Regions from separate parts of the Luteimonas sp. Soil_N_1 genome, predicted to be linked through region 2. Evidence: riboswitches for the same ligand, from Rfam matches in the RefSeq annotation. Region 2 holds a riboswitch; the other holds the start of a gene.
What was found. Region 2 has a riboswitch for cobalamin ahead of btuB (TonB-dependent vitamin B12 receptor). Riboswitches for the same ligand answer to the same signal wherever they lie in the genome.
Positions count from the first base shown of each region.

Region 1: another riboswitch for cobalamin. It lies ahead of AC3A4E_RS02820 (ribonucleoside-diphosphate reductase subunit alpha); the one in region 2 lies ahead of btuB (TonB-dependent vitamin B12 receptor).

Region 1 covers NZ_JBDGKS010000001.1:609,848-617,285, forward strand. Annotated here, with positions in the region: gene AC3A4E_RS02815 (ribonucleotide-diphosphate reductase subunit beta) at 1-912, opposite strand, end outside; gene AC3A4E_RS02820 (ribonucleoside-diphosphate reductase subunit alpha) at 1,211-3,712, opposite strand; cobalamin riboswitch at 3,894-4,107, opposite strand; gene AC3A4E_RS02825 (hypothetical protein) at 4,568-5,359, shown strand; gene AC3A4E_RS02830 (mechanosensitive ion channel domain-containing protein) at 5,373-7,438, opposite strand, start outside.
Region 2 covers NZ_JBDGKS010000001.1:2,167,103-2,174,540, forward strand. Annotated here, with positions in the region: gene acnA (aconitate hydratase AcnA) at 1-1,590, shown strand, start outside; gene bioD (dethiobiotin synthase) at 1,762-2,451, opposite strand; gene AC3A4E_RS10010 (TMEM175 family protein) at 2,448-3,224, opposite strand; gene AC3A4E_RS10015 (GAF domain-containing protein) at 3,223-3,705, shown strand; gene AC3A4E_RS10020 (TfoX/Sxy family protein) at 3,702-4,076, shown strand; cobalamin riboswitch at 4,126-4,347, shown strand; gene btuB (TonB-dependent vitamin B12 receptor) at 4,479-6,362, shown strand; gene AC3A4E_RS10030 (S-methyl-5'-thioinosine phosphorylase) at 6,543-7,298, opposite strand.

The sequences.
Region 1 (7,438 bases), 1.6 Mb from region 2:
ATACAGCTTCTCGATGCCCAGCATGCCGGCCATCTTGTTGGCGCGGTATTTCACGTAGCGGACCATTTCGTCGACGTCGATGCCGTCGATGCCGTCGAGCACTTCGGCGGTCCAGCGGGTCTCGAGTTCGATCGCGTGTTCGAACGCGTCGTGCACGTACTGGGTGAGCTGGTCGCCCTGCAGCGTCTGGTTCTCGCCGACGATGGCGCGGATCAGTTCGCTGATGAACTTGCTGTGCGCCAGTTCGTCGCGGTTGATGAAGCTGATGATCTTTCCGGTGCCGGTCATCCGGTTCTGGCGGACCAGGTTGTAGAAGTACGCGAAGCCGGAATAGAAGTTGATGCCTTCGAGGATCGACGACTGCACCAGCGAGCGGATCAGCGTTTCGGCCGAGCGCTCGCGCATGAAGTCGTTGTACGAGTCCATGATCGGCTGGTTGCGCGCGATGATCGTGGGATGCGTGCGCGCGAGTTCGAACACGCGGTTCTGATCGGCGAGGCCGGTGATCGAGGCCAGCACGTAGCTGTAGCTCTCGTTGTGGATCACTTCCTGCTGGCCGATGATCGCGGCGTTGGCGTGCGCGGCCGGGTCGGTGATGTATTCGGCGACGTTGTAGATGTAGCGCGTCTGCGGCGAATCCAGCGTGGCCAGCAGGCCGATGATCGAATCGTAGGCGTTCTTCTCGCGCGCCGAGAGCTCGCCGTACTGCTTGGCGTCGCCCTTCATGTCGACCTCGTCCGGAATCCAGAAGTTGGTCGAGAGTTCCTTGTAGGCGCGATAGAACGACGGATAGGGAATGTCGTTCCAGTTGAGGATGCCGCTGGTCTGGCCGTTGATGATGCCGGTCGAGCGGTTGGGATGACGCGGCTCGAGGATCTTGATGCGGTCGAGCGGAGTGGACGTGGCGGCCATGTGCGGAATCTCGTGTCTGAAGTCTCGCGCGGAGATGGATCGCGCGACGGGGTCGGAGTCACTTTCCGGCACGCAGACGCGCCGGAAGGTCGGTGGGGTCGGTTCGGAAAGTGACTCTGACCCCTGCTGTTTCTTGAAGTGCGCGCGATGCGGGATCACGCGAGTGCCGGCTTTCGAAGCGTCGCGCGGTGCAGCACCGCGCGGACGGGGTCGGAGTCGTGTTTCCGGGGATCGACCGCGCGCGTGCTCAACGCGATCGGCCGAAAAACGACTCCGAGCCCTGTCGAGAAGCTCTACCTCAGCTCGAACACCACTCGCACTCGGCGATATCGATATCGTTCGAACGCACGTAGTACGTGGTCTTCATGCCGAGATTCCACGCGGTCATGTGCAGGTCGAGCAGGGTGCGGGCGGGGATAGTGCTGGGCACGTAGAAGTTGAAGCTGATCGCTTGGTCGACGTGGCGCTGGCGACGCGCGTTCTGGCGCACCGAGGCGAACTGGTCGACCTTGTAGGCGCCCTTCTCGTAGTAGGGCCAGGTCTCGAGCGACAGGCCCGGCGCGGCGACCGGACGACGGTAGTCCTTCTTCTCCTCGTAATAGAACGCGGAGTAGATCGGGTCGATCGACGCGGTGGAGCCGGCGATCTGCGCGGTGGACATGTTCGGCGCGACCGCCATCAGCCAGCCGTTGCGCATGCCGTTGACGCCGACCTGCGCGGCCAGATCCATCCACTCGGGCGAGTTGTAGCTGCGGTCGCTGAAGTACGCGCCGGTGTGCCAGTCGCTGCCGGCGAACACCGGGTAGGCGCCCTTTTCCTTCGCGAGTTCCATGGAGGCCTGCACGGTCAGGAAGTTGATGCGCTCATACAGCGAGTCGCTGAAGTCCTCGGCTTGCGCGTCGTTCCACTGGATGCCCTTCTGCGCCAGCAGGTGGTGCCAGCCGAAGGTGCCCAGACCGATCGCCCGGTACTTCTGGTTGGTGATCGTGGCCTGCGGCACGGGCAGCATGTTGAGATCGATCACGTTGTCGAGCATGCGCACCTGGATCGGGATCAGGCGCTCGAGCACGTCGGTGATCAGATCGCTCTGGCCGGCCTGCGGCATGACCGCGCGGCCCAGGTTCACCGACGACAGGTTGCAGACGACGAAGTCGCCGGCCTGCTTGGTGGTGACGATCTGATTGCCGGAGATGATCTCCTGCATCATCTTCGTCGGGCTCATGTTCTGCAGGATCTCGGTGCAGAGATTCGACGAGTACACGCGGCCGACGTGCTTGTTCGGGTTCTTCCGGTTCACTTCGTCGCGGTAGAACATGAAGGGGTTGCCGGTTTCGAGCTGGCTCACCATCACGCGCTTGAAGATGTCGATCGCCTTGACGGTCTTGCGCGAGATGCGCTCGTCGGCGACGACTTCCTCGTACTTGCGGCGGAAGCTGCCGTTCGGGTCACCCTTCTTCTCGTCGAAGAAATCCTGCAGGTGCCAGCCCTTGATCTTGTGGACCTCGTGCGGGTCGAACAGGTACCAGTCGCCGCGACGCTCGACGGCTTCCATGAAGATGTCGGGGATGCAGATCGAGGTGAACACGTCGTGCGCGCGCAGGCGCTGGTCGCCGTTGTTGAGGCGCAGGTCGAGGAAGTTCTCGATGTCGCGGTGCCAGATGTCGAGGTAGACCGCGACCGCGCCCTTGCGCTGGCCCAGCTGGTCCACCGACACGGCGGTGTTGTTGAGCTGCTTGATCCACGGCACCACGCCGCCCGAGGAATTGGGCACGCCGCGGATGGCCGAACCCGACGAGCGCACGTAGCCCATGTACGCGCCCACGCCGCCGCCGCCCTTGGAGACGCGGGCGATGTCGGTGTTGGAGTCGTAGATGCCCTGCAGCGAATCGTCGACGGTGTCGATGAAGCACGACGACAGCTGGCCGCCCACCTTGCCGGCGTTCTGCAGCGTCGGCGTGGCGACGGTCATGTACAGGTTCGACAGCGCCCAGTAGGCCTCGCCGACGAGCTGCATGCGGCGCTCGCGGCCGCCCTTGGTCTCGTTCTGCATCAGGTACAGGGCGATGGTCAGCCAGCGCTCCTGCGGCAGCTCGAACACGGCGCGCGAGGTATCGGTGGCGAGGTAGCGCGTGGCCAGCAGGTACAGGCCGTTGTAGGCGAACAGCCTGTCGCGCTCGGGCTCGATCATGCGGCCGGCTTCCTGCAGCTCTTCCTTGGAATAGGCGCGCAGGATGTCGTTGGAATAGATGGTGCGGTCGGCCAACGATTCCTGCAGGCCGACGTAGGAGCCGTACTTCTGCTCGGCATCGTAGAAGCGGTTGCGGCTGGCGCGCTTGTACAGGCGGTGCAGGTACAGGCGGGCAGCGAAGAACTCCCACTCCGGCGCGGTGACATCGACGCGGGCTTCGGCCTCGCGGATCAGATGGTCGACCAGATCGTCGGCGTTGACCGCGTCCTTGCGCTCGACGAAGCCGAACACGCTGCGCTTGTAGTCGACGATGTCGAGCTGCGGGAACTCGGCATGGGTGCGGTCGATGCTGCGCTCCAGGCGCGCACGGTCGTACGGAATCCGGCGGTTGCCGGCTTCCTTGGTGATCCAGGTGGAGACGTCGGCATCGACGTCGGCAATCTCGGCAATAGCGGTGTGCATGGCGGCGCTCGGGGGCGGCGGCACCACGTCGTCGGGCTCGACGGCGGGCGGCGCAACAGAAGTGGAGGGTGTCGCGGTGTTCGGCAGGGTGGTCGGGGTGGCGTCTGCGGCGGCCGGTGCGTCGGTCGTGACGGTGTCGTGGCTGGTCATGCGTCCTCTCTTGTCCAGTGCATTCGCGCACGCCCCCGGCCCACCCGCGTCGGTCCGGCGGCTGCGGGTGTCCCAAGGTGGTTGGAAGGCGTCGCAGGTCGTGCGATCGGCGCAGTGCGCCATCGCGTTCCCACACCGCACCTCCATCCCCGGAACACCCACAGCCGGCACCGCGCGTCGTGCTCTCGCGCGGCTGTCGGCAGGGCCTCGGACTCATGGGCGGACAGGCCGTGGCCTGTTCCGGACCCGTCGCGTCGCGGATTGCTCCGTGGCGTGGCGGGCGTCTTCCCAATTACCGCTGCGGGGCAGTGCCGGAGTGGCGCAAGGCGTCACCGGCTTCCCGTTTTAATCCACGACCTGTTGGGGGTCGTGAAACCGACAGGACCCAAGATAGTGGGGTGGGTCGGCAGCGTCAACGCTAAATGTAGTGAAGATGCGGCAGGCCGCTTGAGGGCGGGAATCCCCGTTCGTCAAGCCCTTTGGCGGGCATTGCAGATGCAGATCGGGGTGCGAAGGGCAAGCCCCGGCGTGCGTTTTTTTCCGGTCTCTGCAGGTCCTGCGTTGCTGTCTGCAGCCCCTGAAGACCCCCGGGACGGGGTGCGTGCGGCCGGGAGCGTGCCCGCTGGATATCGGCATTCGGACCCCGGCGCGGTGCCGCTTCAGATTCGACGTTCCGGGACAGCCGGCTGGACTGAACGACCCCGGTCACCGCGGGTCGGCCGCGTTCGGACAGTGACCAGGGACGCGAGGGTGCCGTCACGCGAAAAAGATGCACGTCGGCACACAACATGAACGGATTCGGGCGCACGCTGCGTCGAGCGCGGCCAGCCCGGCCGGCCCTTCCGGAGATCCGCCATGAGCCTCATCCGCCGCAGCGTTCTGGCCGCTGCCACGCTTTCGTTGTCCGCCCTGTGCGCGCCGGCGCTGGTGTCCGCGCAGGACCCCGCGCCCGGCCTGGGTGATGTCCAGGGCCTCGACGACCGCGCCGCGTCGCGCACGCTGGGCGCGCGCGGCTATGCGCGGCAGTCGGGCTCGGGCGATTACGGCAGCTGGTGGAACGCGCGCGACGGGCGGTGCGTGATGGTGCGCAGCGATCGCGGCCGGGTGGCCTCGATCGTGACCGCGCCGGCGCCCGACTGCGGACAGCAGGCCGGCGCCGAGAAAGAAGGGATGAGTGACGGCGCCAAGGTCGCAGTGGCCGCTGCCGCGATCCTCGGCATCGCCGCGCTCGCCCACCACGCGCATCACCACGATGACGGCGACCACGCCGACGATCCGCGCCACGAGGCCGATTACGAACGCGGCTACCGCGACGCCCTGCATGGCTACCGCGCCGATTCCGACCGGGGCGCCTACAGCGACGGCTACGGCGCCGGCATGCGCGAGCGTTCGGCGCAGGTGCCGTGGCAGTCGGGCGACTCGGATGGCTCGGGCAGCGTCCGGCTCGACGATCTGGTCGGCGCACGCGCGGCCGGCGCCGACACCGAGCTGCGCGCGCGCGGCTTCACCGATCGCGACGCCCAGCAGCGCGATGGCCGCTCCGTCGTGACCTGGTGGAACGCGCGCTCGCGCGAGTGCGTGCACGTGGCGACCGGCAACGGCCGCATCGAATCGATCCGCGGCGTCGACGCGTCCAACTGCCGCTGACGCGGCGCTGCGGTCAGGGGCCTTCGGGCGCCGGCGGTGGCGGCGGATAGACCGTCGCCGCCGCGTGCGCCAGGCCGATGCCGCGCGCGAGCAGGGCGTCGTAAAGCCGGCCGACGAGGGCACTGCGGATCGTGCCGGCGTCCTCGTACTCGTGGGTCCAGGCGCGGACGACGAACTCCATCGCCACGCTGCCCAGGCCGTCGAACAGCACCACTGGCGCCGGTGACGTGACCACGCCGGGCGTAGCGGCCGCCACCTCCGCCAGCACCGCTTCCACATCGCTTGGCGCGCTGCCGTAGGCCACGCCGATGCGCACTTCCAGCCGACGGCTGCGGTCGCGCAGGGTCCAGTTGACCAGCTGCTGCGAGATCAGCTGGCCGTTGGGCACCACGACATTGGCGCCGTCGAAAGTCGCGACCCGGGTCGCGCGCATGCCGATGTCGACCACGCGGCCGGTGGTGCCGCCGACTTCGACCACGTCGCCGGGCTGGAACGGCCGCTCGAAGATCAGCACCAGGCCGGAGACGAAGTTGTTGACCACGTTCTGCAGGCCGAGGCCGACGCCGACGCCCAGCGCGCCGAGTACGAAGGTCAGCTGGCTGGCCTTGAAGCCGGCCGCCGACAGCGCACCGACCAGACCCAGCAGCAGCACCGCGTAATAGCTGAGCGAGGCGATGCTGTTGGCGACGCCGTGCGGCAGCGACATCCGCGACAGCACTTCGCCGTCGAGGATCAGCCGCACCGTCTTCGCCAGCCAGAACGCGATCACCACCGTCAGCGCGAACAGCAGCACGTGGCCCAGGCTCAGGCGCAGATCGCCCAGCGCCCAGCTGTAGCCCAGCAGCGCCGACAGCGAGGCGTGCACCGGCGTCAGCACGCGGAAGCGGTCGAGCGCGTAGACGATCCAGCCGACGATCGCGGCGACCATCAGCAGGTTCAGCAGCATCTGCACCGCGGGGCCGGCGTGGTCGCGCGCCAGCCGGAAGCGCGACACGCCCGGCCGCTTGAGCAGCAGCTGGATCCACGTCGCGACCACGGTCAGGCCGGCGCCGAGCAGCAATGCGAAATACAGGCTGTCGATGACGCCGCCGGTCAGGGTTTCGGCCAGCGACACGTTGCCGAAGGCGTTGGCGACCAGCGAGACCGCCAGCAGGAACGCGCCGACCACCACGGCCGCGCGCAACACCTGGCCGATGCGCCCGGTGTGCGTGGCGTGGTCATGGCGGTGCGCGCGCCACAGCAGCCAGCCGGCCGCGGCCAGTCCGATGCAGGTCAGCCCGAGCATGTAGAGGCGATACGCGGACGCGCTCGACAGGAACACGAAGCCCAGCCGCAGCAGCAGGAACAGCGCGCTCGCCACATACGGCGCCAGGCCTAGCAGGCGTCGCCGCGAGGCCGGCAGCAGGCGCAGCACCGGCACCACCGCAGCGAGCAGCGCGAGCTGGTGGGTCAGCATCGGCGCGTCGGGCTGGAACGCGAACACGCCGATCACCACCAGCAGCAGCCAGCACGAGATGGGGCGCGACAGCACGGTCGCTTCGGTGTGGCTGATCTCGCCGGCCCTGATTGGTCTGCGGCTGCGCCAGGCCAGCCACAGCAGCAGCGGCAGCGAACAGACCAGTAGGGTCTGCAGGGCACGCAGGCCGCTGATCGCATCGCCCTGCGCGTATTCGGCGGCGAAGCGCGATTCGATTTCCAGGCCGCTGCGGATCACGTCGCCGGTGCCGGCAGTCGGCGCCAGGGCCTTCGCGTCCAGGCGCCACAGCGGCGGCGCGTCGACGCGCATCAGGCTGATGTCGTAGGCGGCGATCGCATCGTCGACCCGGCTGCGCGCGGTCGCGATGCCGGCATCCACCGCGTTGCCCCGGCGGCCGAGTGCGATCAACCGCGCGAGTGGATCCGACAGCGCAGCCTCGGCCTGGGCGAGTTCGATGACGACCTCGTCCACCCGCTGGCGCAGGGCGACCGGCAGTTCCTGGCCGGCGGCCGCGGTGGTTTCCCACGCGGCGCGGCGTGCGGCCAGCCCGGCGGCGTCGCCGGCCTGGTGCGTGGTGCTCTGGCGCAGATCGTCCTGCCACT
Region 2 (7,438 bases):
CGCGACAACGTCGGTCCGCTGGTCGCCAAGCGCAACAAAGCGAGCGCGGAAGATCCGCAGGTCGACCGTTTCGAGAAGGAAGGCGGCGGACAGCCGCAGGCCGAGCGCCTCGCCGCGCGTCCGGTGTCGAAGATCACGCTCGATGATGGCGAGCACGAATTGACCGACGGCTCGGTGGTCATCGCCGCGATCACGTCGTGCACCAACACCTCGAACCCGGCGGTGATGCTCGGCGCCGGCCTGCTCGCGCGCAACGCGGCAGCCAAGGGCCTGAAGGCCGCGCCGTGGGTCAAGACCTCGCTCGGACCGGGTTCGCTGGTGGTCACCGATTACCTCGAGAAAGCGGGCGTAATGGACGATCTGGAGAAGCTCGGCTTCTACGTCGTCGGCTACGGCTGCACGACCTGCATCGGCAATTCCGGCCCGCTGCCGGACGCGGTGTCGAAGGGCATCGCCGAGAACGATCTCGCGGTCGCCGCTGTGCTGTCGGGCAACCGCAATTTCGAAGGCCGCATCCACGGCGAAGTGAAGATGAACTATCTCGCCTCGCCGCCGCTGGTCGTCGCTTATGCGATCGCCGGTACGGTCGACATCGACCTGACCGACGATCCGCTGGGCAAGGACCAGGACGGCAACCCCGTCTACCTTCGCGACATCTGGCCGACCAACAAGGAAATCGGCGACTTCATCGCCAAGACGATCGGGCCGGAGATGTTCGCCAAGAACTACGCCGACGTGTTCAAGGGCGACACCCGCTGGAACACGATCGAATCGCCCGATGGCGATCTCTACGCGTGGGACGAAGCGTCGACCTACATCAAGAACCCGCCCTACTTCGACGGCATGACGATGGACGTCGGCAGCATCGACGACATCCACGGCGCGCGGATCATGGGCCTGTTCGGCGACTCGATCACCACCGACCACATCTCGCCGGCCGGCAACATCAAGGGCGACTCACCGGCCGGCCGTTTCCTGCAGGAACGCGGCGTGCAGCCGACCGACTTCAACAGCTACGGCTCGCGCCGCGGCAACGACGACGTCATGGTGCGCGGCACCTTCGCCAACATCCGCATCAAGAACCTGTTCTTCGGCGGCGAGGAAGGCGGCAACACGCTGTACTTCGGCGACGGCGAACCGGAGAAGCTGTCGATCTACGACGCGGCGCAGAAGTACAAGGCCGCTGGCGTGCCGCTGGTGGTGTTCGCAGGCAAGGAATACGGCACGGGTTCTTCGCGCGACTGGGCGGCCAAGGGCACCAACCTGCTGGGCGTGAAAGCCGTGATCGCCGAGAGCTTCGAGCGCATCCACCGCTCGAACCTCGTCGGCATGGGCGTGCTGCCGTGCAGCTTCCGCGACGGCGACAACGCGCAGAGCCTGGGCCTGGACGGTTCGGAGACGGTCGAACTGACCGGCCTCGCCAACGGCAAGTCGAAGACCGCGCAGATCGTCGCCAAGCGCGCGGACGGCACCGAGATCCGTTTCGAAGTCGACGTGCTGCTGCTGACGCCCAAGGAAGTCGAGTACTTCCGACATGGCGGTCTGTTGCATTACGTGCTGCGGCAGTTGGCGGCGAAGAAGACCGCCTGACTGTGTAACAGGTGGAATCCCGGCCCGCCGTAGCGAGGCGGGCGTTCGACGACATCGCGCGGCAGGGCCGCGCGATGTCGTTTTTTCCGGACGGTCTGATGGCTCGACGCCTGTCGAAACCGGTAACCACGAAACGTTCCTGAAGTCGCCGACGGTGGAGCGGGCGAGACGCTACAGCGCCGCGACCCACTCCGCGTCCAGATGCAGATGCGGCACGCTGCCGTCGTGCAACGCATCGACGAACGGCAGCACACCCAGGCAGGGCGCGGGGAGCGCGGCCTCGAGCAGACCGATGTAATCGTCGGCACGGCCGAAGTCGGGATCGATGCGGTTGCCGACCCATCCCACCAGACGGCACCCATCGGCGGCAATCGCGCGCACGGTCAGTCGCGCGTGGCTCAGGCAACCGAGTTTCAGGCCGACCACCAGCACCACGGCGCCGCCGAGGTGATGCGCCAGATCGCGATGCTCCAGACCCTGCGCCAGCGGCGCGTCCCAGCCGCCTGCCCCTTCGACAAGCACCACATCGGCGCCTGCCGCCAGCCGCGCATGCGCGGCGAGCAGTGCGGCGATGTCGACCGTCACACCGGCAGCGATTGCGGCCAGTGTCGGCGCAGTCGGTTCGGGCAGCGCCACCGGATTGACGTCCGCATAGGCGGGTCGCGGATCGCTGGCGCCCTGCAGCGCCAGCGCGTCCTCGTTTCGCCAGCCACCGTCCCGCCAGTCGCAACCGCTGGCGATCGGCTTCATGCCGACCGCGCGCAGCCCGCTGGCGCGCAATGCGTGCAGCAGTGCGACGCTCGAATGGGTCTTGCCGATGCCGGTGTCGGTACCGGTCACGAGAAAACTGCGGGCGCTCATCCGGCCTCGACTCCAGCGCGGACGCGCGCGAGCTCGCGGGCGCTGCGCACGCCGTACCACGGCATCAGCACGGCCAGCGTGCAGTAGACGATGCCCGGCAGCCCCTGGAACAGGGTGCGTGGCGGCATCGGCAGCAGTGCGAGCACGATCGATGCGACCGTGGGAATCAGCAGCCATGCCATCGCGCCGGCGTCCTGGCGCAGCAGGCAGCGTTCGACCGGATCGAGTCCGAGCATGTCGGCGCGTGCGAGGCCATGGCGGTTGAGCAGCAGCATCGTGATGCACATCGCAGCGAAGCCGAGCCCGTAGATCACGTACAGACTGCGGAATTCGCCCGCATTGAATCCGATCGGAATCGGTGAGGGTGCCCAGCCCGCGGTCAGGAAATGCAGGCCGACGCCCATGATCAGACGCAGCGGATACACGTACAGCAGCGCAACCGCGATCAGCAGCAGGCCGAGCGTGGTCACCCGCGCATCGCTCAATCCGGTGCGGCGACTGAAGCGATGATGGGTGGCCCAGAACATCGCGAGGATCGCGAAGCCTGCGAGGAACGCAGGCGCGCGTCGCAGCGCCTCGTGCAGTTCGGGCAGGCTGGCCGGCATCGCGTCGAACGACACCACCAGCAGCGTCACCGCGAAGGCGAATGCCGCATCGACGAAGGTCTCCAGACGCGAGGCCTGCGTGCCGCGGAGGCGGAAGCCGTCGGCATCGCGCGGCAATGCGTCCAGGCGGTCGGAGCCCGATGGGGCCGCTGCTACACTGCGTGGCATGTTCACGTCCTCACCCCTCGACGGCCCGAAGCCGGAACAGTATGCCGCGCTCGCGGCGCAGGCACGCGCCCTGATGCACGGCGAACGCGATGCGATCGCCAATGCGGCGAATCTGTCGGCGCTGGTCTTCCACGCGTTGCCGGACCTCAACTGGGTCGGCTTCTATCTGTTCGACGGTACCGAACTCGTCGTCGGTCCGTTCCAGGGGCTGCCGGCCTGCGTGCGCATTCCCCTCGACAAGGGCGTGTGTGGTGCAGCGGCCCGCACGCGCGAAACGCAACGCATCGACGACGTCCACGCGTTCCCGGGACACATCGCCTGCGACAGCGCATCGCGCTCCGAACTGGTGGTGCCGCTTTACGTCGGTGAGCGTCTGGTCGGCGTGTTCGACATCGACAGTCCGCTGCCCGCGCGTTTCGACGTTGAAGACCAGGCCGGCATCGAAATCCTGGCCTCCCTTTACCTCGAATCGCTGCAATGACCGCACCGACGCCGCTCAAGCTGCGCAACATCGGACCCAAGTCCGCAGCCTGGCTGCGTCAGGTCGGTCTGCGCACGCGCGAGGATCTGCATGCCGCAGGCGCCGTGGACGCGTTCGTCAAGGTCCGCCGCGCCGGCTTCAAGCCCAGCCTCAACCTGCTGTACTCGCTGGAAGGCGCCCTGCTCGACTGCCATTGGCAGGACGTGCCCGAGGCCCGTCGCCTGGAACTGGTCGAGGCCGCGGAGGCGGCGACCGCACTGCTGCCCGACCCGCGCGCGCGCCAGGCTGCCGGCCCGGTCACGACGACCGTCACCGCGACGGTCGAAACCGATTCGCCGCTCGACAGCCTCTTCGACCGTCGCGACGACTGATCGCAGCGCACCGCTGCCTGGCTGCGCTGCAGCCTCCCCGCTCACGTACAATCCGCGCCAGCTTCATGGTGACCCCGACAGCGGAATGCCGTCCGGGTTTAAACGGGAAGCCGGTGACGCGCCTCTGGCCGCCAGTCCGGCACTGCCCCCGCAACGGTAAACGTGTTCAAGCGTCGCATCCGCCACTGTGCTCCGGCATGGGAAGGCGCGACGCCCGGGAGCCCTGCTCCCACGCGCAAGTCCGGAGACCGGCCACGAAGTCTTCCTCGATTGCGATGCGGCGGGCATTGCGGCGGCGTTCCGGACGGCTTCGTGCCTGACCGGTCGGCAGCCTGTGTCCGCCTTCGCGATCTCCAGACCGACCGATCCGCGTGCGTGGGTGCACGCGCCAAGGAGACCGCAATGCCGTTCCGAATTCTGACCGTGGCGATCGTCGCTGCCCTCGCCTCGCCATTGGCCGTCGCTGCGACCGCTACCGGTGCGCGCGATCTCGACACTGTGCTCGTCACCGCCAACCGCGGTGAGAGCACGCTCGGCGACACCATCGTGCCGGCCCAGGTTATCGACCGCGCCGAAATCGAGCGCACCCAGGCGCGCGACCTGCCCGAACTCCTGCGCGGTCGCGCCGGCATCCAGATCGGCAACTCCGGTGGTCCCGGCAAGCAGACCTCGATCTTCATGCGCGGCAGCGAATCCGACCATGTGCTGGTGCTGGTCGACGGCGTGCGCATCGGTTCGGCGACGGCCGGCCTCGCCGCGTTCCAGGACATTCCGGTCGACCAGATCGAGCGTGTCGAAATCGTCCGCGGCCCGCGTTCGAGCCTCTACGGTTCGGAAGCCATGGGCGGCGTCATCCAGATCTTCACCCGCCGCAATACTGGCGCGATCAGCCCGCACGCGCGTATCGGTGTGGGCAGCCACAACCTGCGCGAGGCCAGCGCCGGCATCGGTGGCCGCGCCGGCCGCGGCTGGTTCGGCGTCGACGCCGCATTCCAGCGCACCGACGGCATCAATGCATGCCGGGGCCGCGGTCCGCTGAACGATGACTTCGGCGCCGGCTGCGGCGTCGACGAGCCCGATCGCGACGGGTATCGCAACGCCTCGCTCAACCTGCGTGGCGGCGTGGAGCTCGCGGACGGGCTCACGCTCGAGGGCAATGCACTGCATGCCAGCGCCTTCAACGAGTACGACGGCGGCCCCTTCGGCGGCAACGAAGCCGACATCGTGCAGCAGGTCGCAGGCGGCAAGCTGACCTATGCGCCGACCGATGTGGTCACGCTGACCGCCCAAGCCGGCCGCAACTACGACAAGGCGAAGAACTACTACCGCAACCAGGACACGCTGGAACGCAGCGACGTCAGCCGGTTCGACACCCGACGCGACACCGCGTCGCTGCAGGCGGACTTCGGTCTCGCGCCGGCACAGCGTTTCTCGCTCGGCTTCGACTGGATGTCCGACAACGTCGAAAGCACCACTGCGTACGCCCTGACCGCGCGCGACAACTTCGCGGTGTTCTCCGAGTACGCAGCCCGTTTCGGCGCGCACCGCGTACAGGCCGGCGTGCGTCACGACGACAACGAACAGTTCGGCGGCCACACCACCGGCAGCCTCGGCTGGGGCCTGGATCTCGCCCACGGCCTGCGCCTCAATGCCAGCGCAGCGACCAGCTTCAAGGCGCCGACGTTCAACGATCTCTACTTCCCCTGGGGCAGCGGCAACCCGGAGCTCGAACCCGAGCGCGCGAAGACCGCCAATCTGGGCCTCGCGCAGTACGGCGACACCTGGAACTGGTCGATCAACGCGTTCGAAAGCCGCGTCGACGATCTGATCTTCCTCGACGGCAACTTCGTGCCGCAGAACATCCAGGAAGCCCGCATCCGCGGCGCCGAGCTGACCTTCGCGACCACGCTCGCCGGCTTCGAGCTGTCGACCGAACTGAGCCATGTCGATCCGCGCGACCGCAGCGACAATGCCAACCACGGCAACCTGCTAGCCCGTCGCGCGCGCAACAGCGGTCGTTTCGACATCGACCGCAGCTTCGGCGATGTCCGCATCGGCACCACGTTGCGCGCCAGCAGCAGCCGCTTCGACAACGCCGCCAACACCGCGCGCGTCTCCGGACACGGCACGCTGGATCTGCGTGCGGCCTGGGCGTTCAACCCCGACTGGACCCTGGAAGCCCGCGCCACCAACGTGCTCGACAAGCACTACGAGACCGTGAACTGGTACTACCAGCCCGGCCGCGAGTACGGTCTGGCACTGCGCTGGTCGCCGGTCACGCGCTGACGCATGCGCCGGCACAGGGCTTCGGACGAAGCCAGGCCCTTGCCGACCGCATCGCCTGACGAACAAGCCCCGCATGGCGGGGCTTCTTTTTTGCGGCAACGCGCTGGACCGTGCGGCAACGGGGATGTCCGTGCGGTCAGTCTCCGGACCGCGCAGCCGGGCACGCCGCACGCCGTTCGCTCATGCCGCGAGCAATGCGCGCAGCAGGGACGGAATGCCGGAGGACGCCGCCGCGACGTTGTCGAGCACGTCTTCGAACGTGATCACTTCGTCCACCTGCGGGCCGGCACCGGCCGCCCAGTTCGCGACGATCGCCAGGCAGGCGTAGTCGAGTCCGAGTTCACGCGCGAGGCCCGCTTCCGGCATACCGGTCATGCCGACGAGGTCGCAGCCGTCGCGACGCATGCGCGCGATCTCGGCACGCGTCTCCAGGCGCGGACCCTGCGTCGCGCCGTAACAGCCGCCATCCACGAGCGCGACGCCGGCGGCGCCGGCCGCATCCAGCACGCGCCTGCGCAGCGAGGGCGTGTAGGGATCGCCGAAGTCGACGTGCATCACATCGGTGCCCTCTTCCTCGCAATAGGTCGAGACGCGGCCCCATGTGTAATCGATCAACTGGTCCGGACACGCCAGCACGCGGGGTCCGAAGCGTTCGGTGATGCCACCCACGGTATTGAGCGCCAGCACCCGCGTCGCGCCCAGCGCCTGCAGCGCCGAGAGATTGGCCCGGTAGTTCACCCGGTGCGGCGGCACCGAATGCCCCTCGCCATGCCGCGCGAGAAATGCGACGCGCCGGCCATCGAGCATGCCGATGCGGACGGGGCCCGACAGCGCGCCATAGCGCGTGACCGGCTGGTGCGGTTCGACGTGCTGGAGGTCGGCCAGCTGATACAGGCCGGTACCGCCGATGACGGCGAGGTCGATGTCCAGTTTCATGGGCGTCTCGGAACCAACTGAAAGGGATGGCTGCCATTGTCGGCGGTGGCGCTGTGAAAGGGCAGTGCGCCGTGAGGTGCCCCGTCCAATCGCACACCGGGCTGTCGACAACCGGCCCAAGAAAAAACCCGGCTTGCGCC